Regions from separate parts of the Gordonia sp. BP-119 genome, predicted to be linked through region 1. Evidence: predicted binding sites of a transcription regulator. Region 1 holds the regulator's gene; the other holds the start of a gene.
The links. Region 1 encodes LexA, which represses DNA repair genes until DNA is damaged. Its sites were predicted from a motif close to CGAACANNTGTTCG; they were not measured.
Positions count from the first base shown of each region.

Region 1 (8,040 bases):
CCTCGGCGACGATCGATCCGGCGCGCTTCGCACGGCATTTCAGCACGCCGAAGACCTCGGTCCCGGTCATCGAGGTATCCGGGCGCACCTATCCGGTCGAGATCCGGTACCGACCGCTGAGCCTGCAGGAACGCCCCGACGACGGGGACGACGCCGGCGGCGGCGAACATGCCGACCTCGACCAGATACAGGGCATCGACGCCGCCGTCGACGAACTGTGGGCCGGTGGCCGCGGCGACATCCTCGTGTTCCTGCCCACCGAACGGGACATCCGAGAGACCGCCGAGGCGCTCCGTCGACGAACCGGCGGCGGCAAGGGTCCCGGTGCCGAGATCGTGCCGCTCTATGCGCGACTGTCGATCGCCGAGCAGCAGAAGGTGTTCTCCCCCTCCGACGGACGCCGGATCGTGCTGGCGACCAACGTCGCCGAGACGTCGGTGACCGTGCCCGGCATCCGCTACGTCATCGACACCGGCACCGCCCGTATCAGTCGGTACTCCACCAGGACCAAGGTCAATCGTCTTCCCATCGAACCGGTCTCACAGGCCAGTGCCCGGCAGCGGGCCGGTCGATGCGGTCGTGTCGCCCCGGGCGTCTGCATCCGTCTCTACAGCGAGAACGACTTCGACTCACGGCCGGCCTTCACCGACCCGGAGATCCTGCGCACCAACCTCGCGGCCGTCATCCTCCAGATGACCTCGCTGAAACTGGGCGAGATCGCCGAGTTCCCGTTCGTCCAGCCGCCCGACGACCGCGCGATCCGCGACGGTATGGGTGTTCTCACCGAACTCGGCGCCATCACCGTCCCGCGCGAGGGCGGGCCCCCGCGACTGACCCCGATCGGCCGGTCGATGTCGCGCATCCCGGTCGATCCCCGGGTCGCCCGGATGCTCATCGCCGGACACGAACTGGGTTGTCTCGACCACCTTCTCGTGATCGCCGCCGCGATGTCGCTCCCCGATCCACGGGAACGGCCGGCCGAGCACCGGGAGGCCGCCGACGCCCAGCACCGGCGCTTCGTCGTCCCGCAGTCGGACTTCCTGTCCTACGTGGAGCTGTGGCGGTACCTCGGCGAACAGCGCAAGGAGTTGTCCGGCAGCCGCTTTCGGCGCATGTGTGAGCGCGAGTACCTCCACTTCCTGCGCATCCGGGAATGGCAGGACCTCCATCGGCAGCTGACCGAGATCGTCAAGGACCTCGACTGGTCGGTCGCGCCCACCGAACTCGACGCCGACGCCGTCCACCGATCCATCCTGTCCGGGTTGCTCAGCAACATCGCCGCCCGCAACACCGAGGGCCGCGAGTTCACCGGTGCGCGCAACACCACGCTGATGATCTTCCCCGCCTCTCCGCTCGCCAAGAAGCCGCCCGCCTTCATCATGGCGGCCGAGGTTCTCGAGACGTCGCGCCTGTTCGCCCACACCGTCGCCGGGATTGATCCGCTGTGGGCCGAGAAACTCGCCGGGGATCTGGTGAAGCGGACCCACAGCGAGCCGCATTGGTCGGCGAAACGCGGAGCGGCGATGGCCTACGAACGCGTGACCCTGTACGGGGTCCCGCTCGTCGCCCGCCGGCGCGTCGACTACGGCCCCATCGACCCGGTGGTCTCGCGGGAGCTGTTCATCCGGCACGCTCTCGTCGAGGGCGATTGGCGGACGCAGCACGCCTTCTTCGACCGCAATCGCACGCTTCTCGAGGCCGCCTCGGACGTCGAGAACCGCACGCGCACCCGGGGTCTGGTGATCACCGAGGACCAGCTCTTCGAGTTCTACGACCAGCGGCTACCGGCCGACGTCACCTCCGCTCGGCACTTCGACACCTGGTGGAAGAAGGCCCGCCGGGCCGAACCGGATCTGCTGGATCTGCGCCCCGAGGACGTCACGGGAGGCACCGACGTCGCCCCGACGGACTATCCCGGCGCCTGGCAGCAGGGCGACACCCGACTCGAACTGCGCTACCGGTTCGAACCGGGCGCACCCGACGACGGCGTCACCGTCGTGATCCCGCAGGCACTGCTACCCCATGTCCGACCGGCCGGCTTCGACTGGTCGGTCCCGGGCATGCGCGCCGAACTGGCCACCGCACTGGTCAAGTCGCTGCCGAAACAGCTCCGCAAGAGCATGTCGCCCGCGCAGCGATTCGCCGAACTCGCGCTCGGCCGGCTCACCCCGCGCAAGGAGCCGCTCACCACCGGGCTGGCCCGCGAGCTCTCCGCGATCACCGGGATGCGGGTGACCGCGGGCGATTTCGACACCGACCGGGTACCGCCGCACCTGCGCATGCATTTCGCGGTGGCCGACGACTCCGGGCGGATCGTCTCCCGCGCCGACTCGTTGCCCGAACTTCAGCAGACCGGAACGCCCGCGGCGCCGAAGACGGTGTCGCGCACCCTGTATCGGACCTGGACCGCAGACGGGATCGGCTCGCTCGCCGAGCAGACCACGGTCGATGTCGCGGGGCAGCGGCTGACCCGGTACCCGACGATCGACGTGGTCTCCGATGCGAAGGGCCACGCGCGGGGCGTCGTCGTCGTCGATGCGGCGAGCCCCGAGACACGAGACCGCCTCCTGCGACGAGGGATCGTCGCCCTCCTCGACCTCGCGATACCTCCGCTGCACAAGCGGATCGCCGGCTCGCTGAGTCCGGTCGACCGACTCGCCCTGAGCCAGAGCCCGTACTCGACCATCGAGGCACTGCTCGCCGACTGCACCCGCCGGGCGACCCGGGACACGGTCGCCGACATCGACGACGCAGAGCTCGCCGCGGTTCGCTCACCGCAGTCCTTCTCGGCGCTGCTCGAACAGATCCGGCCACGGGTCGCCGCGGCCGCACCGGACTACTTCTCGCTGGCCGTCGCGGCCCTCGAACGGATGGCCCCGCTGCGGGCGGCGATCGACCGGCACGCCGGTTCGCTGGCTGCCGACGACGTCGCCGAACAGGTCGCCCACCTCGTGTTCGACGGATTCGTGGCGGCCACCGCGCGACGCCACCTGGAGAATCTGCCGCGCTATCTCGACGGCGCGCAGGCACGTCTGGAGGCACTACCCGCATCCGCGGCACGCGACCTGGCCGGGGTGGCCGCCGTCGATCGCGTCGTCGAACGGTGGACCCAGCGTCTCGAACAGGTACCCGAGCACCGGCGGGCGGCGGTCGACGACGAAGCACAGTGGCTCGTCGAGGAGTTGCGCGTGGGGCTGTTCGCCCAGCGTCTCGGTACCGCGTTCCCGGTGTCGGAGAAACGGGTCCTACGAGCTCTGGACCGACTCGGCTGACACGGGTTCGGCGAGCGCGCTCCCGGAACCCGATGCCGCCTTCAGGTCGTCGATCTCACGCTGGAAGTCCTCCACCGAGTCGAACGACCGGTACACCGAGGCGAAACGCAGATACGCCACCTCGTCGAGATCGCGGAGCGGGCCCAGGATGGCGAGTCCGACCTCGTTGCTGGGGATCTCGGCCGATCCACTGGCGCGCACCGTGTCCTCGACCTGCTGGGCGAGTTGCGCGAGTGCGTCCTCGGCGACGTGGCGGCCCTGACAGGCTCGCCGCACGCCGCGCATGACCTTCTCCCGGCTGAACGGTTCGGTCACGCCGTTGCGTTTGACCACCGCGAGCACGGCGCTCTCCACGGTCGAGAACCGGCGACCGCACTCCACACAGGAGCGACGGCGGCGGATGGCCTGCCCTTCATCTGCGACACGCGAGTCGATGACCTTGGTGTCGTCGTTCTTGCAGAAGGGGCAGCGCATCGTGTCCTCACGCAGGTCGCGGGACGCTGGAACGCACCCGAAGCGTGCGCCCCGCCGCTTGTCGGCCGGCCCCTGTGACATCGAGGATACCGTCCGGCCTCAGCGGTACCGGGGGGTGAGCAGGGGCTGGCCCACCTGCAGCGCGCTCGAGCCGAGATCGTTCATCGCGACGATCTCGTCGATCACGACCTCGCGCGGCATCTCGGGTGCCACCCGGCCGGCGATCGAGCTGAGCGAGTCCCCCGAGCGCACATGGACGACCTCGGCACTCACGACGGACGGGGTCAGCGAGTCCGAGTAGTTCTGGCCGACGACACCGAACACCCACACGACGAACGCCAGCCCGACGCCGGCGAGGAGCGCGACCGCGGTGCGGCGGCGACGGAACACCGCCGCGTCGGGTCCGACCGGGCCACGCCCGCGCACCCCGACCGGAGAGCCACAGTGGGTGCCGCCGACCCGCGGGGTCACCGGCGACGCACCCCGCGGTCGGGTGCCGGCCGGCCGGTTGTCTACCGGGCGGCCGCCGTCGGACAGCGGGGCGCGCGTCCGGACCCCATCGGCGCGGTCGGTGGGGGGCCGGACAGCGTCGGGACGGTCGGTGCGGACGGGAGCGACGAGAGTGGCGGTGCGCATGGTGCCCTCCGGTGTTCGGGTGTCTGGGATCGTGCGGGGTGTGACGGTCGGTGTTCGAACATCGATCAGATGTTCGATGCACTGATGTTCGAATTTGTAGCACGACGTCCCGACAAAGTCTCGCGACACATCGAACAAATGTTTGAGGTGCCGGTCGCACTCGGCTAGGCTCGGACCCGGTGCAAGCCATCTACCAGCACGTTCCGAAGACGAGAGGAACCGAACATGAGTGACACCGGCGATAGGCGCGGCCGAGCGCAGGGCGCCGACGACGAGGCCCCGTTCGACGCCGCCGCCGCCGAGGCCTCACTCACCCCGCGACAGGCCGGGGTCCTGGAGGTGATCCGCCGCTCGGTGCGCGAGCGCGGTTATCCGCCGAGCATCCGGGAGATCGGCGACGAGGTCGGCCTGGCCTCGACGTCGTCGGTGGCCCATCAGTTGCGGACGCTGGAACGCAAGGGGCTGCTCAAGCGCGACGCGAACCGTCCCCGTGCGGTCAACATCGCCCCGAGTGACACCCCGTCGCCGGACACCCCGTCGGCCGGTCAGCTGCCCGAGCCGACCTTCGTGCCGGTTCTCGGCCGTATCGCGGCCGGCGGTCCGATCCTGGCCGAGGAGGCCGTCGAGGACGTCTTCCCGCTGCCCCGTGAGCTGGTCGGCGAGGGATCGCTCTTCCTGTTGCGCGTCGTCGGCGAGTCGATGATCGACGCCGCGATCTGCGACGGCGACTGGGTCGTGGTCCGGCAGCAGAACGTCGCCGACAACGGCGACATCGTCGCGGCCATGATCGACGGCGAGGCCACCGTGAAGACCTTCAAGCGTCAGGGCCCCAACGTCTGGCTCATGCCGCACAACGAACTGTTCGATCCGATCCCGGGCAACGATGCCGTCATCCTCGGCAAGGTCGTCACCGTGATGCGGCGAGTCTGACCTCTCCACCGACCGAACCGTCGAGCACCGCCGCGGCAGCCTCGCGCGCCGCGGCGGGATCCGAGGTGGCCAGGGCGGCCTCGGCGGCGGCCCGGCAGTCCGGTGCGGACACCTCGCCGAGCCGGGCCCCCACGGCCGCGGCAGCAGCCGGCGCGCTGGACAGCGAGGTGACCCCGAGACCGACGAGCACGCAGGCGAGGTTCGGATCGGCGGCGGCCTCGCCGCACACCCCGACCGGCTTTCCCTGACGTGCGCCCGCTTCCGCGACACCCGCGATGAGGCTCAACACCGCCGGTTGCCACGGGTCGGTCAGTCCGGCGAGATCGGCCGACATCCGGTCGGCCGCCATCGTGTACTGGGTCAGATCGTTGGTGCCGATGGACACGAAGTCCACCTCGGCGAGGACGGCTTCGCCCAGGATCGCCGCCGCGGGCACCTCGATCATCACCCCGGCGACCAGACCACGGCCGCGGACCTCGGCGGCGAACGTGCGCGCCTCCGCCGGCGAGGCGATCATCGGCGCCATGACCCACGGCGCGACGGCCGACCCCGACGCGGCCTGCGCGATCGCGTCGAGCTGATGCGCGCGGATCTCGGGGTGCGCCAGCGCGATCCGATCGCCCCGCACGCCGAGCGCTGGGTTCGATTCGTCGGGATGGGTCACGAACCGGAGCGGTTTGTCGGACCCGGCGTCGAGGGTGCGGATGACCACCTTCTGCCCGTCGAACGCATCGAGCACCTCCCGGTAGATCGCGGCCTGCTCGTCCACCGACGGTTCGTCGGCACGCTCGAGGAACGCGAGTTCGGTGCGGAAGAGCCCGACGCCCTCGACGGGGTACCCGGCCGCGGCGCGTGCCGACGACCCGTCGGCGACGTTGGCGAGCACCGCCACGGCCACCCCGTCGGCGGTCTGCCCCGGACCGGTCCAGCCGGCGACGAGTGCGGCATGACGCCGATCCTCGTCGACGCGAGCCCGGGCCGCCTCGACATCGGGCTCCACCTCGATCCGCCCGGTGCTGCCGTCGACGAGAACGGTTGTGCCGGGCTCGATCTCATCCAGGTCGGCCACCGCCACCACGCACGGGATCCCCAGCTGGCGCGCGATGATCGCGGTGTGGCTGGTCGGTCCGCCGAGGCGGGTGACGAGGGCGATGGTGCTCGTGGGGTCGAGGCCCGCGGTGTCGGCGGGCGCGAGGTCGTCGGCGAGCAGGACCGACGGCACCTCCGGGGTGGGCACACCGGGTTCGGGTAGGCCGAGCAGTTCGGCGAGGACCCGGTCGCGCACGTCGTTGAGATCGGTGACCCGCTCGGCCATCAGTCCGCCGAGTTTGGTGAACACCGCCGCGAACTGTTCGGTGGCCGCGACGGCAGCGGCCTCGGCGGGAGCGCCCTTGCCGATGAGCGCGGTCGCGGCACCGATCCAGCCGCGGTCCTCGGCCAGGCCCGCCGTCGCGGCGAGCACCTCGGCCGTCACCCCGGTGTTCTGCGACGCGCGCGTGCGCAGCCGCGCGGCGACGGCGCCGGACGCGGTGGCGAAGCGCGTGACCTCGTCGGCGCGCCGTTCCTCGGCGATCTCCACACCGACGCCGAGCTTCTCCGGCGAGTGGTCGGGTCGCTCGCCCGGCCACAGCGCGGGACCGTGGGCCAACCCGCCGACCACCGGGGTTCCCGTCAGGATCTGCGCCATCGTCTTGCCTCTCACTCGACTATCGATGTGACCACCGTTACAAAAAGTGCTTGACTTGTCAACACAAACAGGCGTAAACACAATTACTACAACATCCAATCCCACACGCCTCAACAAGCGGGGTGGTCGAAACCGGAGATCGGAGCCGTGTGTACGCCGAGGAGAGACAACAGGCGATCGTCGACGAGGTGCGCCTCGCGGGGCGGGCATCCGTGGCCGCGCTCGCCGAGAAATTCGACGTCACCAGCGAGACCGTCCGACGCGATCTCGCGGTACTGGAACGCGCCGGACATCTCCAGCGGGTCCACGGCGGCGCCGTACGCGCCGAGATCATGCGCACCCTCGGCGAGCTCGGGATCGACGAACGGGAGTCGAGCCAGATCGAGCAGAAGACCGCGATCGGCCGCGCGGCCATCCGGTTCCTGCCGCCCGACGGCGGTTCGGTGCTCTTCGACGCCGGCACCACCACCTACCGTGCGGCCGAGGCGACCGCACCCGATCGGAGGCTCACCCTGTTCACCAACAGCCTGCCCATCGCCGGCCTGCTCGCGGGCACCCATCCCGACGGTCTGCACGCCCTCGGCGGACGCGTACGCGGTCTCACCCAGGCGACCGTGGGCGTCGAGACCGTGGACGCGCTTCGCCGACTGCGCGTGACCACCGCTTTCATCGGGACGAACGGGCTGAGCGAGGCCCACGGGTTGTCGACACCCGACCCCGACGAGGCCGCAGTCAAGGCGGCGATGGTCGCGGCCGCACAACGCGTCGTGGTCCTCGCCGACAGCTCGAAGATGGACCGGGAGGACCTCACCTCCTTCGCCGGACTCGACGACGTCGACGTCCTCATCACCGACTCCGGGATCGACCCGGCCTATTCGGCGGCCCTGTCCGCGCGCGGCGTCGAGGTCGTGATCGCATGATCGTCACCGTCACCGCCAACCCGAGCCTCGACCGCACCCTCGAACTCGGCGCACCGCTCGCCCGCGGCGAGGTGCAGCGCGCCGGCGTGGTCCGCACCGAGCCGGGCGGCAAGGGCGTCAA
Region 1 covers NZ_JAFFZF010000028.1:40,068-48,107, forward strand. Annotated here, with positions in the region: gene hrpA (ATP-dependent RNA helicase HrpA) at 1-3,272, shown strand, start outside; gene nrdR (transcriptional regulator NrdR) at 3,246-3,746, opposite strand; gene JW364_RS16170 (LysM peptidoglycan-binding domain-containing protein) at 3,846-4,382, opposite strand; gene lexA (transcriptional repressor LexA) at 4,608-5,312, shown strand; gene JW364_RS16180 (phosphoenolpyruvate--protein phosphotransferase) at 5,290-6,999, opposite strand; gene JW364_RS16185 (DeoR/GlpR family DNA-binding transcription regulator) at 7,149-7,919, shown strand; gene JW364_RS16190 (1-phosphofructokinase family hexose kinase) at 7,916-8,040, shown strand, end outside.

Region 2 (5,285 bases), on a different contig from region 1:
CACACGATCCGGCCGGCCTTCGAGATCATCAAGACCAAACCGGGTGTGTCCACCGTGTCGAGCGTGTTCTTCATGTGCCTGGCCGACAAGGTGCTCGCGTACGGCGACTGCGCCATCGTCCCGGATCCGTCCGACGAACAGCTCGCCGACATTGCCATCTCCTCGGCGCAGACGTCCGCGGCCTTCGGTATCGATCCCCGGGTCGCGATGCTGTCGTACTCGACCGGGACGTCCGGATCGGGCGCCGACGTCGAGAAGGTCAAGACCGCAACCGAACTCGTGCGCGAGCGGCAACCCGATCTGCTGGTCGAGGGGCCGATCCAGTACGACGCCGCGGTGGAACCCTCGGTGGCGAAGACCAAGATGCCCGACTCGCCGGTGGCCGGCCGTGCGACCGTGCTGATCTTTCCCGACCTCAACACGGGCAACAACACGTACAAGGCGGTGCAGCGGAGCGCGGGGGCGGTCGCGATCGGCCCGGTGCTGCAGGGCTTGAACAAGCCGATCAACGACCTGAGCCGTGGCGCCCTCGTGTCGGACATCGTGAACACGGTCGCCATCACCGCGATCCAGGCCCAGCAGGAGGGCGTGGACCCCCTCGCCGAGAACGTCGCCTCCGCCGAGGCCGAGGGTCCCCGATGAGCGGGGCGTCGGGTGCGGTGCTGGTGCTCAACGCCGGCTCGTCGTCGCTGAAATACCAACTGGTGCAACCGGCGGACGGCACGGTGATCGCGGAGGGCATCGCGGAGCGGATCGGCGACTCCGGTTCGTCGATGACACACGAACAGAACGGCGAGACCGTCACCGAGACACTGGAACTCGACGATCACCTCGCCGCGGTCCGACGGGCGGAACGCTTCTTCGCCGACAACGGAACCGATCTGGCCGACGCGGGACTGAGCGCGGTCGGACATCGGGTGGTGCACGGTGGCCGGTCGTTCTACGAGCCGACGGTGGTGACCCCCGAGGTGATCTCGGAGATCGAGCGGATCTCCCCGCTGGCGCCGCTGCACAATCCGGCCAACCTGGTCGGCATCCTGGCGGCCCGGGAGTTGCTCCCCGACGTCCCCTCGGTGGCCGTGTTCGACACCGCGTTCTTCCACGGTCTCCCCGACGCGTCGGCGACATACGCGATCGACCGTGCGGTCGCGGACGAACATGCGATCCGCCGCTACGGTTTTCACGGCACCAGCCACGAGTATGTCTCCGGTCGGGTGGCCGAGTTCCTCGACCGCGACCCGGCGTCGCTGAACCAGATCGTGCTGCACCTGGGCAACGGCGCGTCGGCGTCGGCCATCGCGGGCGGGCAGCCGATCGACACGTCGATGGGTATGACCCCGCTCGAGGGACTGGTGATGGGAACCCGCAGCGGTGACCTCGACCCCGGGCTGGTCCTGCATCTGAACCGGGTGGCGAACCTGTCCGTCGACGAGATCGACACGCTGCTCAACAAGCGTTCGGGACTTCGAGGTCTGTGCGGCGAGAACGACTTCCGCACGATCACCGAATTGATGGACGACGGTGACGACGCCGCCCGACGCGCCTTTGACGTCTACATCCACCGTCTGCGCCGCTACCTCGGTGCGTACGCGTTCGCCCTCGGCCACGTCGATGCCATCACTTTCACGGCCGGGGTGGGGGAGAACTCCGCAGTCGTCCGCGCCCGTGCGCTGGCGGGGTTGGAAGGGTTCGGGATCATCGTCGATGACGAGCGAAACGCTCAGCGTGGCAAGGAGGCTCGACGCATCTCGGCCGACGACAGCGCGGTGGACGTGCTCGTCGTTCCGACCAATGAGGAGTTGGCCATCGCACGGCAGTCGGCGGCGGTGGTCGGGTTTGAGGTCCGTGCGTCCCGCTGAAGGTTGTGCTGACGGCGCGGGCCGCTGAGCGAGCTCACGAAGGACGCACCGGTTTGGAGTGGGTGGTGGCTGTTGTGCCGGCCGGTAGGTGGGGCCCAGCCTGTTGGCGCGTTGGCATCGTCCCGACCGCGTACTCGGAGGTCGACATTCCGGCTCCGAAGAAGGGTCGGCACCGCGGATTGTTAGGCAGGATGGCTGCGTTGGGAGGCAACCGGATAAGTGACAAGACGCAGCATAGTTCGAGTTGCGGTTGCCCTTATCACGCGCCACCGACAAGATGAGCTCTGCGGATGGTCAACGAAAACCATTGCACCCCAGCGGCATAGCCGTTACACTCGATCATGTATTCGTGCAAACGTCTCCGGGGGGGGGTGACAATGTCTGACGAATCAATAACGCCGCAACCGCGCGCCGTCGAGTTGGTGGCCGATCTGCACGCGACCCTCGACAAACTGCAGACCGTCGACTTGTCCCCGTGCACCGACGAAGAACTGATGGAAGTCGCCGCCGCTACCGAACGCGCGATCGCTCGAACCACTTACGCCGGCGACCGCCAAATCGCCGAAATCGAGGCTCGGGATCTGCCCCGCAAGACCGGCTGCCGCACTCTGATGCAGTTCATGACCCACCGGCTGCGGATCTCCAACCCGATGCGTCGACGCAAGCAGCTGAACGCCACCGCCGCGCTGACTTGCCTCAACGGCGACCGTCTCGAACCTGAACACCCCACGCTGGCAGAAGCTTTCGCCACCGGATCCGTGGGAACCGGGCACGTCCAGGCCGCCATCGATGTCCTCGACCAGATCCCGCATGCTGTCGAACACGACGTGAAAGTCGCCGCCGAGCGGCAGATGGCCGAGATCGCCGAAGCTCACACGCCCGCCGAGATCACCCAGCTCGGCTCGCGACTGCTCGCCCACCTCGATCCCGACGGAACCCTGTCCGACGACACCGAGCAGAAACGACGCCGCGGCCTGTGGATCGGTCGGCAACGCGCCGATGGCACCGCCAAGATCTCGGGCACCCTCACTCCCGCACTCGCCGCCCGGCTCACCATGATGTTCGCTGTCTGGGGCAAACCCGGGCTCAACAACCCCGACGACCCCCAGTCGCCCCAAGGCCCGGCCGGCACCGCCGACCCCGACGCCCTCACCGCCGCCGCCGATCGCGACGGACGCACCCCCGCCCAGTCCAATCACGACGCGCTCGACGCCGCACTGGCCGCCGGTTTCGCCGACGGCGCACTCGGCACCTCGCATCGCGGCCTGCCCGTCCAGTTGATCGTCAAAGCCGACCTCTCCGACCTGATCCAGGGTGCCGGACTCGCGACCACGGCCACCGGCACCCTGCTGCCCATCCGGGACTTGATCGCGATGGCCGGTGAGGTCCAGCCGTGGTTGGCGATCTTCAAAGACGCCACCACTGTGCCGCTGCACTTCGGGCGCGGCAGACGTCTGGCCACCCGCGAACAGCGCCTCGTGTCCTTTGCCCGCCCCGACGGGGAAGTGTGTTCGGCACCCGGGTGTGATCAGCCCGCCACCCACGTCGACATGCATCACGCCCACAGGGATTGGGCCAAGGGCGGTCTCACCGACATCGACGACCTCGCCCCTGCTTGCCCGCGACATAACCGGATGGTCGGTGACCAGCCCGGGCAGTACACCACCCGCATCGCCCGGTCCGGACCCGACGAAGGCCGCTGCGTCTGGCGGTTGAACGCCGAAGCCGGCGCACCGCCCAATCCCGGTCGGCTGAACCGCCGACCCGACATACCCCGGCGGTTCGCAGAACACCTGAACACCGTGCGCGACGAGATCCACGGACCACCAACCCGGCCCGGCGGTCAGACGCGCCCGACCCTTCGTGACGCGCCCTCCGCAAGCTCCGGGCGCTCCTCAGGGAACCGGGCTGACGCGCCTTCCGCAAGCTCCGCAGGGAGCAGGGGGCCCGACGATCGAGCGCGCCGCTCATGGCTGAAAACCAGCCACGTCATCGACGTCCGACCGCCACTGCGCGTGCGTCGCAGCACCCGTCCGTCACCGGTCGAGGCCCACCTCGCGGAGCTCCTGGGCGAAGACCCGCTCGTGCGCAACGCAGCGGGGACGTTCTTCGGATAGCCCTAGAACAACGTATTCGGCCGGACGTAGTTGGCGAGGTCGACGAGCATGAACCGGTGGTCCCGGTTGGTTCGGGTCAGGCGGGCCAGCTGGCGCAGCGAACGTTCGGTGCCGGTGCGAATGCCGTACTCGGTGAACGGGAAGCCGAGCAGCGTCGAGGGTTCGTTGTCCTGCTTGGCGTCGTCGGGATTGTCGTGGATCCAGCCCAGCGCGGTGCCCAGCACGATGAGCAGCATCCGGGCCTTGCGCGGTTCGGTGTCCGGGATCTGCTCGAGACGTCGTGCGGCCTCGACGATCTGCTCGCGGGTCACCTGCGAGGTGGGTCGGCCGTGCACGAGCGCGATGATCGCCGTCGCGCGCGCGGTGTTGAAGTGGCGGCTGGTGGCCGGCACCTCGTCGAGCGGCTGGATCGCGGCATCGATGTCACCGGCCGCCACGGCGAGCCGGGCCAGACCGAACGCGGCGGTCACGATGCTGTGATCGGTCAGCCACAGATCGTGATAGTGATGTTGCGCAACGTCATACAGTTTGGCGATCTTCTCGGCAGACTTCGCCGGACCCTTCTCGTCGGCCAGCCAGCGGCCGATGAGTTCGGCGGTACCGGCGACGGCGAGCTTGGGCGCGACCTCGCCCGGCATCGCACCGAGGACCTCGTCGAAGCGCTCGTAGGCCAGTTCGGGTTCGTCGTTCATCAACGCGCAGATGCCCATGTACCACTCGACCCGCCACGAATCACCGTGGTGGGCGCGGACTTCCTGGAGAAGGGCGAGCGCGGTGTCGACGTCGTCGAGCTGCAGATGCGCGCGGGCCTCGGCGAGGTCGATCTCCCGCGACGGGTGAGCGTTCTTGACCGGCCGGCCGCCGAAGAGCGAGGCGAAACCCTCTGCCCGGGCGGTGTTGATGGAATCCAGGGTCTGTCGCGGGTCGGACAGCGCCGCCGAGGTGAGCAGACTCGCCGCCGGGTCGAGGGGGTTGACCAGCGGGACGGGCAGGGCGTTGGCGATGTCCACCGGATCGTAGAACGCCGCCTGATCGGGGTCGAAGAAGCCGTCGACGGGTGCGAGCATCAGGTCGGTGCCGAACGTCGAGCGCTGCGGGGTGAAGACCGTGGACAGCGCGGGCCGCGGGACCCCCGTGTGGACGGCGACCGTCTCGCGCAACACGTTCAGCACCTGGGTGCTCATCTCCTCCGCGGAGACGAACCGGTCGGCCGGGTCGGGGGCGGTGGCGCGCTGCAGGAGGCGGTGGTACGACGGATTGTTCCGGAAGACAGGCGTTTTCGACGCGGCGGGCAGACCGTCGACGTAGC
Region 2 covers NZ_JAFFZF010000054.1:15,849-21,133, forward strand. Annotated here, with positions in the region: gene pta (phosphate acetyltransferase) at 1-642, shown strand, start outside; gene JW364_RS21820 (acetate kinase) at 639-1,859, shown strand; gene JW364_RS21825 (HNH endonuclease signature motif containing protein) at 2,237-3,976, shown strand; gene JW364_RS21830 (serine/threonine-protein kinase) at 3,979-5,285, opposite strand, start outside.
Region 2: a site for LexA is predicted at 2,196-2,209, ahead of JW364_RS21825 (HNH endonuclease signature motif containing protein). Genes of this name have one in related genera too.